2 regions of the Pararhizobium gei genome follow, and region 2 is predicted to be linked to the other one. Evidence: predicted binding sites of a transcription regulator. Region 2 holds the regulator's gene; the other holds the start of a gene.

Region 1 (4,384 bases), 600 kb from region 2:
TTCTCGAAAATCAGGATGCGGACCTCAAGACGCTGTTGCCGTAAAGGCGACCGGTACAGGACGGAAGATCGCTTTTCTCCGGTTGTTCCCGTTAGCAAACAAAAAGGGCGGACCTCGCGGCCCGCCTCTTTCGTCCGGTTACCCGGAATGCTGTATAGTCGTCCTTCAGTAATAAGGCGGAAGCCTTATTACATCATGCCGCCCATTCCGCCCATTCCGCCCATGTCCGGCATGCCGCCGCCGCCGGCGGAGTCCTTCTTTGGGGCTTCGGCAATCATGGCTTCGGTCGTGATGAGCAGCGAAGCAACCGAAGCTGCGTTCTGCAGGGCCGTGCGAACGACCTTGACCGGATCGACGATACCCATGGCGATCATGTCGCCATATTCGCCGGTCTGGGCGTTGTAGCCGAAGTTGTCGGTGCCGCTTTCGAGGATCTTGCCGACGATGATCGAACCTTCATCGCCTGCGTTTTCAGCGATCTGGCGAACCAGCGACTGAAGCGACTTGCGGATGATGTTGATACCGGCGTTCTGATCGTCGTTGGCGCCCTTGATGTCGAGGACGACGGAAGCGCGCAGCAGGGCAGTACCACCGCCTGGAACAATACCTTCCTGAACGGCAGCGCGCGTTGCGTTGAGCGCGTCGTCGATGCGGTCCTTCTTTTCCTTGACTTCGATTTCAGTTGCACCGCCGACGCGGATGACGGCAACGCCGCCAGCGAGCTTGGCAAGACGTTCCTGCAGCTTCTCGCGATCGTAGTCGGACGTGGTTTCTTCGATCTGGCCCTTGATCTGGGCAACGCGGCCTTCGATCTCGTTCTTGGCGCCGGCGCCATCAACGATGGTGGTGTTTTCCTTGGAAATCGAAACCTTCTTCGCACGGCCGAGCATTTCGAGCGTGACGTTTTCCAGCTTGATGCCGATATCTTCGGAAATGACCTGGCCACCGGTGAGGACAGCGATGTCTTCGAGCATGGCCTTGCGGCGATCGCCGAAGCCCGGAGCCTTGACGGCAGCGATTTTCAGGCCGCCACGCAGCTTGTTGACGACGAGCGTTGCAAGAGCTTCGCCTTCGACGTCTTCCGAGATGATCAGGAGCGGCTTGCCGGTCTGAACGACGGCTTCCAGAACCGGAAGCATCGCCTGCAGGTTGGAAAGCTTCTTCTCATGGAGAAGGATGTAAGCATCTTCCAGTTCGGCAACCATCTTTTCAGGGTTGGTCACGAAGTAAGGGCTGAGGTAGCCGCGGTCGAACTGCATGCCTTCGACGACTTCGAGTTCGGTTTCGGCGGTCTTGGCTTCTTCAACCGTGATGACGCCTTCATTGCCGACCTTCTGCATCGCTTCAGCGATGTACTGGCCGATTTCCTTTTCGCCATTGGCGGAGATCGTGCCGACCTGGGCCACTTCTTCCGAAGTGTTGATCTTCTTTGCCTTGGCAACGAGGTCCTTGACGACGGCCGAAACAGCGAGGTCGATGCCGCGCTTCAGGTCCATCGGGTTCATGCCGGCTGCAACGGCCTTGCCGCCTTCGCGAACGATGGCCTGGGCGAGAACGGTAGCAGTGGTCGTGCCGTCACCGGCGATGTCGTTGGTCTTCGAAGCAACTTCGCGGACCATCTGTGCGCCCATGTTTTCGAACTTGTCTTCGAGTTCGATTTCCTTGGCGACGGAAACGCCGTCCTTGGTGATGCGCGGTGCGCCGAAGGACTTGTCGATGATGACGTTGCGACCCTTCGGGCCGAGCGTGACCTTGACTGCGTCTGCGAGGATGTCGACGCCGCGCAGCATCTTTTCGCGCGCGGTGCGGCCGAACTTAATTTCTTTGGCTGCCATGTTAAAAACTCCCGGGCTGATGCCCAATTGGTTTTCTGGAATTGAGGATGAAAGTCAGCGGCTCAAATCAGCCGATAACGCCCATGATGTCGGCTTCCTTCATGATCAGAAGGTCTTCGCCGTTGAGCTTGACTTCGGTGCCCGACCACTTGCCGAACAGGATGCGGTCGCCAGCCTTGACGTCGAGCGCAATGAGGGCGCCCTTGTCGTCACGTGTGCCGGTACCGACAGCGACGATTTCGCCTTCCTGCGGCTTTTCCTTTGCGGTGTCAGGAATGATGATGCCGCCCTTGGTCTTGGCTTCAGCCTCGATACGGCGAACGACGACGCGGTCGTGCAGGGGGCGGAAATTGGTGCTTGTCATTGTCTAATCCCTCGATCAAATGACTTACGGATCGTCAGATGCGACCCGATGGATGGATGTTAGCACTCATTGATCACGAGTGCTAGCGGCTTGGAGATAAGGGTGGAGCAAGCCCGAGTCAAGAACCGTGCCGTCAAAAATCTTTTGCGTAACGCGGGTACTGGAGAGGCATGCACATCGCGCGAGAACAAGACCTCAATAAGGCGCCGCCACACCCATCCCTTTCCGAGGCCACCCGCGTCTGGGCGCGGGTCGGGTGTCTGAGCTTCGGCGGACCGGCCGGGCAAATCGCGCTGATGCACCGCGAACTGGTGGATGAGAGGCGCTGGATTTCCGAGAGCCGTTTCCTGCATGCACTGAATTTCTGCATGCTGCTGCCGGGACCGGAGGCCCAGCAACTTGCCACCTATATCGGCTGGTTGCTGCACGGTGCCCGCGGCGGCATTGTCGCTGGCCTGTTGTTCATTCTGCCGGGATTCGTCGTTATTCTCGGCCTCTCCTGCACCTACGCGCTGTTCCAGCAGGCCGATTGGCTGGCGAGCCTGTTCTTCGGGTTGAAGGCAGCGGTGCTGGCAATTGTTATCGAGGCGGTCATCCGCGTCGGCCGTCGGGCGTTGAAGACAAGCTTTGCATGCCTCATTGCCGCTCTTGCGTTTGCCGCGCTGTTCTTCTTCGATCTGCCATTTCCGCTTGTCGTGCTTTCGGCCGGCATCGCCGGATACACGGCTGCACGTCTTGAGCCGCAAACCGGCGAAAAAGCCATGGCCGCCGCCGCGCGACAGGCGCTTTCCGACAGGCCGTCCGTCATCGACGGCAGCCTTCCGGATATTGCCTCGAGCTGGAACCGGACGTTCCGGGTTCTCGCCCTATGGCTGAGCCTGTGGATCGCCCCCTTTATCCTCATCGGCGGGGTGCTGGGCTTCGACAATGTTTATACCGCCATTGGCCTGTTCTTTTCCAAGATGGCGGTGGTGACTTTCGGCGGAGCCTATGCAGTGCTGGCCTATGTCGCCCAGCAGGCGGTCGATACCTACCACTGGCTGAAACCCGGCGAAATGCTCGATGGCCTTGCCCTTGCCGAAACGACACCCGGACCGCTTGTGCTCGTTCTCTCCTTTGTCGGATTCATGGCGGCCTTCCGTGCCCCTTCCGGCCTTGATCCGCTCCTGTCCGGCATGCTCGGTGCGACGCTGGCCACCTGGGTTACCTTTGTGCCCTGCTTCCTGTGGATTCTCCTCGGTGCGCCCTATGTCGAGACACTGCGCAACAACAGGGCGCTGTCGGGCGCGCTGGCGGCGATCTCGGCTGCGGTCACCGGGGTCATTCTCAATCTGGCCCTCTGGTTCGGGCTGCACGTTCTTTTTACGCAGGTGGATCGATATGCTGGCGGGCCGCTGTCGATGCCGCTTCCCGTCTGGCAGACCTTCCAGTGGACAGCTCTTTTCCTGTCAGTTCTGGCGTCCCTGTTGCTGCTTCTGTTCAAGCGCGGCGTCGTCACGACGCTTGCCGTCTGTGCCGGAGCCGGCTGGATGACGATGCACTTGTAGGCGCTTCGGCATTGTTCCGCCTCGAATCCTTGGGATTCGAGCCCATTTCCCCGATAAAGCCTTGTCTTTTCCGTGCTTGCCTGCGATGTCACCCCGATCATTTTCTCTGCGGGAAAGCCAGCATGGCCGTTCGGATCAACAGTTTTCGCGACATCGCCAGCCGCTACGATGTTGTCCTGTGCGATGTCTGGGGCGTGCTGCACAACGGTGTCGCGGCCTTCAAGGGTGCCTGCGAGGCTTTGACCGAGGCCCGCGCCAAGGGGCTCACCGTTGTTCTCATCACCAATTCCCCGCGACCGCATCCCGGCGTCATCACCCAGATCCGCGGTCTTGGCGTGCCGGATACGGCCTATGACCGCATCATCACTTCCGGCGACGTGACGCGGGCCCTGATCTCCGCCGGCCCCAGGAAGGTCTATTTCATCGGTGCAGACCGCGATCTGCCCCTGCTCGAAGGCCTCGGCGTCGGGATGGTATCGTCCGAGGATGCGGAGATTATCGTCTGCGCCGGGTTCTTCGACGACGAAACGGAGACTGCGGAAGATTACCGTGCGACCCTGTCCGGCCTGGCAAAGCGCAAGATCCCGTTCATCTGCGCCAACCCGGACCTGGTCGTTGAGCGCGGCCACCGGCTCATC
Region 2 (4,384 bases):
GTGCCGGTTTCCTCCGGTTCGATGAAGTTCAGATCGGCTGCGGATTTCGCCTCGAAACCGAGCGGGCCGATCAGGTCACGGATTTCCCGGATCTTTCCCGCATTGTGGCTGGCGACGATCAGGGTCTTGTCTTCAAGCTTGCGCATGGCGTCTTTCTCATTGGCGGCCCTCCGCCTTTATCAGTCTATATTCCAAAGGCCAGGTTCCGCACATTCCAGGCTGTTGCCAGCCGGATCGCGGAAGTAAAAGGAGCGTGCTCCGGTCGGCCAGCGTATATCTGCTTCGATCTGGATCCCGGCAGCAACAAGCTTCTCCACCCAGCTATCGAGATGTTCGGCCGCGACCCGGAAGCACATATGACCGTAGCCATGCGTCCCATGCGGCGGAACCTGCAACCCGTCCTCCGGCGGCGGCTTTACCGTCTCGGCTGAATTGAAGATCAGCAGCACGCTTGAACCACACCGAAAGAACACATGCCGGTTTCCGGCCCGGGTAATTTTCTCAAGCTCGAGAATGGAGCTGTAGAAAGCGTCCGCCTTGTCGAGATCATCGGCGTAAAGCGCGGTTTCAAGGATGCCTTCAAGCTTCATTTCACGACCGTCTTCCCCTGGCGAATGCCCCTTACCCTCTCCCGCCAGCGGGAAAAGGGATTGCCGCTGCCTGCCGGTTGTCCTGCTCCGCGTCACGGCGGCGAAGGTGCCCGACAGGGCGGATGAGGGGCGCTTGCAAGAGCCTTAACCCGCAACCGTTTGCTTCTGCATCGTCACCAGTTCGGCGATCCCGTTCTTGGCAAGACCGAGCAGCGTGCCGAATTCCTCTTCCGAAAACGGCTTGCCTTCGGCCGTTCCCTGGATCTCGACGATCCCTCCCGAGCCGGTCATCACGAAATTCGCGTCGGTCTCAGCGGCGGAATCTTCGAGATAATCGAGGTCGATAACCGGCTGGCTGGCAAAGATGCCGCAGGAGATGGCGGCGATATGGTCCTTCAGGACCCTCTCGACCTTGATCATGTTGCGGGCTTCCATCCATTTCAGGCAATCGTGCAGCGCAATCCAGGCGCCTGTGATCGAGGCCGTTCGGGTGCCGCCATCGGCCTGTATGACGTCGCAATCGATCGAGATCTGCCGTTCGCCGAGCGCCTGCAGATCGACCACGGCGCGCAGGGAGCGCCCGATCAACCGCTGGATTTCCTGAGTGCGGCCGCTCTGCTTGCCGCTGGCTGCCTCGCGCTTCATGCGTTCGCCGGTGGCGCGCGGCAGCATGCCGTATTCCGCCGTGACCCAGCCCTTGCCGCTGTTGCGCAGCCATGGTGGGGTCTTTTCCTCAAGGCTTGCCGTAACCAGCACATGCGTGTCTCCGAACTTGACGAGACAGGATCCCTCGGCATGTTTGGAAACGTTGCGCTCGAAGGAAACCTTGCGCATCTGGTCGGTTTTTCTGCCGGAAGGCCGCATCATGAACTCCTGTAATGTTTGTCAGCCTTCTAGCCTATGTTGGCAGCAAGGGAAATCATTTGCACAAAAAGAACAAGCGGCATGGAAATGACTTGCCGGACGGGCGTTTCAGCGCCAGATTTCTCTTTCGATATCGGCCTGACACCACTATATTTCATCCGATCTGAACAGCATGGATTTTCGCATTCGAATGATGGTGGATAAAACTGCGATGCAGGAAAGACTTTCGGCGCTCGACGAGCGCTCAGGCGAAGTCTTCCGTCGCATTGTGGAAAGCTATCTGGAAAGCGGCGAACCTTTGGGATCGCGCAGCCTCTCCCGATTGCTGCCCATGTCGCTATCGCCCGCCTCGGTGCGCAACGTCATGAGCGATCTCGAAGAACTCGGGCTCATCTATTCCCCCCATGTCAGCGCCGGGCGGCTTCCCACACAGATCGGGCTTCGTTTCTTCGTGGATGCCTTCATGCAGGTCGGCGACCTCTCGGCGGAGGACCGCGCTTCCATCGACCGCCATGTGCGTCGAGGCGACCGTGACCAGCCTGTGGAGACGCTGCTGAACGACGCCAGCCAGATGCTCTCAGGCATGTCGCGCGGCGCCGGACTGGTGATTACGGCGAAAAACGATGCCATCCTGAAGCATGTCGAGTTTGTCCGTCTTGCCCCGACGAAAGCATTGGCTGTGCTCGTCGGAGAACATGATCAGGTGGAAAACCGGATCATCGAATTACCCGGCGGCGTCACCAGTTCTCAGCTGACGGAGGCGGCCAACTTCCTGAACGCGCATCTTGCCGGGCAGACGCTGCCCGAGGTGCGTGGCCAGCTTGAAAAGGTCAAGGAAACCGTAAGGCGCGAACTGGATACATTGAGCCAGGACCTCGTCGAGCGTGGGCTCGCCATCTGGTCCGGCAGCGAAGCGGACGAAAAGCCGACGCGACTGATCGTCCGCGGCCGGGCCAATCTGCTCGAAGGGTTGGCCGGCACGGAGGACATCTATCGCCTGCGCATGCTGTTCGACGATCTGGAAAAGAAGGACAGCCTGATCGAAATCCTCAATCTGGCCGAAAGCGGACGGGGCGTGCGCATTTTCATCGGGTCTGAAAACAAGCTGTTTTCGCTTTCAGGCTCGTCGCTGATCGTCGCGCCCTATAAGGACAGCGACGACAAGATCGTCGGCGCGGTCGGCGTGATCGGCCCGACGCGGCTCAATTATTCCCGCATCGTCCCGATGGTGGACTATACCGCGCAACTGATGTCCCGCCTGTCGCGATGAACCCGCGCAAAAGCCGGTTTTTCCGGCAGCTTTCGATTGAACCCTTGATTTTTGCGCCCCGAAGCTCGATATCGGCTGAAATCCTAACAGACCGACATTCCGGAGACCGTCATGACCGACGACACGAACAAATATGCAGCAGACGCAAACGCCGCCGAAGAGGCTGCCCTGAATGCCGAAGCTGCCTCTGAACAGCTCGAAGCCGCCGCTGTCGAACCCGATCCGCTGGATCTCGCCAAGGCAGAAGCTGCCGATTTCCGGGACCGCTATCTGCGTCTTGCCGCCGAAATGGACAATCTGCGCCGCCGCACCGAGCGCGAGGTCAAGGATGCGAAGTCCTATTCCGTTGCCGGTTTTGCCCGTGACATGCTGGCCGTATCGGACAATCTGCGCCGTGCGCTGGATGCCATCCCGGCCGAGGCGCGTGAAGCGGGCGATGCCGGTTTCAATGCGCTGATCGAGGGTGTCGAAATGACCGAGCGCGCCATGCTTTCGGCGCTGGAGCGTCACGGCGTCAAGAAGATCGAGCCGACCGGCCAGAAGTTCGATCCGAATTTCCATCAGGCAATGTTCGAAGTGCCGAATGCGGAGGTGCCCAACAACACCGTCGTCCAGGTCGTTCAGGCCGGTTACACCATCGGCGAACGCGTTCTTCGCCCCGCCATGGTCGGCGTCGCCAAGGGCGGTCCGAAAGTGGTTGCAGCGGAAGAGACGCCGGCGGTTTGATGTTTCTCCCGTTGAAGGGAGGAGTCATCACGGGAGTATCGGGGTGGCGGCGGTGACCTTTTGCGCGTCGCTTACCGTCACACAACGCACGCGTTTCGCGCGACCTTTGTTGCCGCAGCCGGTTCAAGATCCCGGTTTATTAGGCCACAAGGGCTCAATAAAGCCGTAAGCGTCTACTTCGATCTGATAGGTGTGATTCTTGCGTGGTGCTCTCACAACTTTGTGAAAATTCACTATCGCAGCGTTCACTGCGATTTTATCAGCCTTCTTGTTTCCAGAGGACTTCAATACGTAAGTCCTTACAAGACTGCCACTGACGTCCGTACGATGCACAATTGTCACGGCCTTAGGAGTGCTACATCCGGATGAAATTAGACATATAGCGGTAATCACAAAACTGATTGTCACAGAAAACGACTTTTTCAAAACACTGACCCATTTATCTGATCGATGCGACATCCGGCATTCAGCGCCGCATACTTTAGTAACCACGTCTATTTAGAACATTGCCGGATCTAATCCGTCCCCTTATGGGGGGAGGAAACGCAACTACGCTTACTTAACATACGGCAACTCGATTTTCCGTGCGTAACAAACTCGCTCGTAGCTGTTCTGAATGTTAGCGAGATCGCTTTTTAAATGTTCGATATTCTCGGACAATTCATCCAGATTGCCATCTTTCAAAAGCTTCTGCAGCTCTGTGACGTCCCGTAAAAGGCAATGCAGGCTGTCTCCTTGGAAAACCACTCCCGGATAGTTGCGCTCCGGAAGTTGCACAACTGCAAAATTGTGAGGCTGGGTGAAAAGCTCAGCTGTTTGCATGGGATGTCTCTCAGTTGTTGGGCTGTATCGCTGCCGAATTCACAAATGCCTCGATACTTTCGCCTTCAGCAATTCGATCAAATCCGGATCCATGAAGCCGTATTCATCCGGA

What was found. Region 2 encodes HrcA, which represses chaperone genes, less so after heat shock. Its sites were predicted from a motif close to GTTAGCACTCNCNNNNNGNGAGTGCTAAC; they were not measured.
Region 1: a site for HrcA is predicted at 2,258-2,286, ahead of groES (co-chaperone GroES). Genes of this name have one in related genera too.

Annotation. Positions count from the first base shown of each region.
Region 1 covers NZ_CP119409.1:1,258,828-1,263,211, forward strand. The annotation lists gene PY308_RS05890 (NAD(P)/FAD-dependent oxidoreductase) at 1-44, shown strand, start outside; gene groL (chaperonin GroEL) at 189-1,835, opposite strand; gene groES (co-chaperone GroES) at 1,903-2,199, opposite strand; gene chrA (chromate efflux transporter) at 2,370-3,746, shown strand; gene PY308_RS05910 (TIGR01459 family HAD-type hydrolase) at 3,869-4,384, shown strand, end outside.
Region 2 covers NZ_CP119409.1:656,401-660,784, forward strand. The annotation lists gene rdgB (RdgB/HAM1 family non-canonical purine NTP pyrophosphatase) at 1-146, opposite strand, end outside; gene PY308_RS03045 (VOC family protein) at 180-590, opposite strand; gene rph (ribonuclease PH) at 735-1,454, opposite strand; gene hrcA (heat-inducible transcriptional repressor HrcA) at 1,666-2,724, shown strand; gene grpE (nucleotide exchange factor GrpE) at 2,836-3,450, shown strand; gene PY308_RS03065 (DUF6959 family protein) at 4,006-4,272, opposite strand; gene PY308_RS03070 (low molecular weight protein tyrosine phosphatase family protein) at 4,312-4,384, opposite strand, start outside.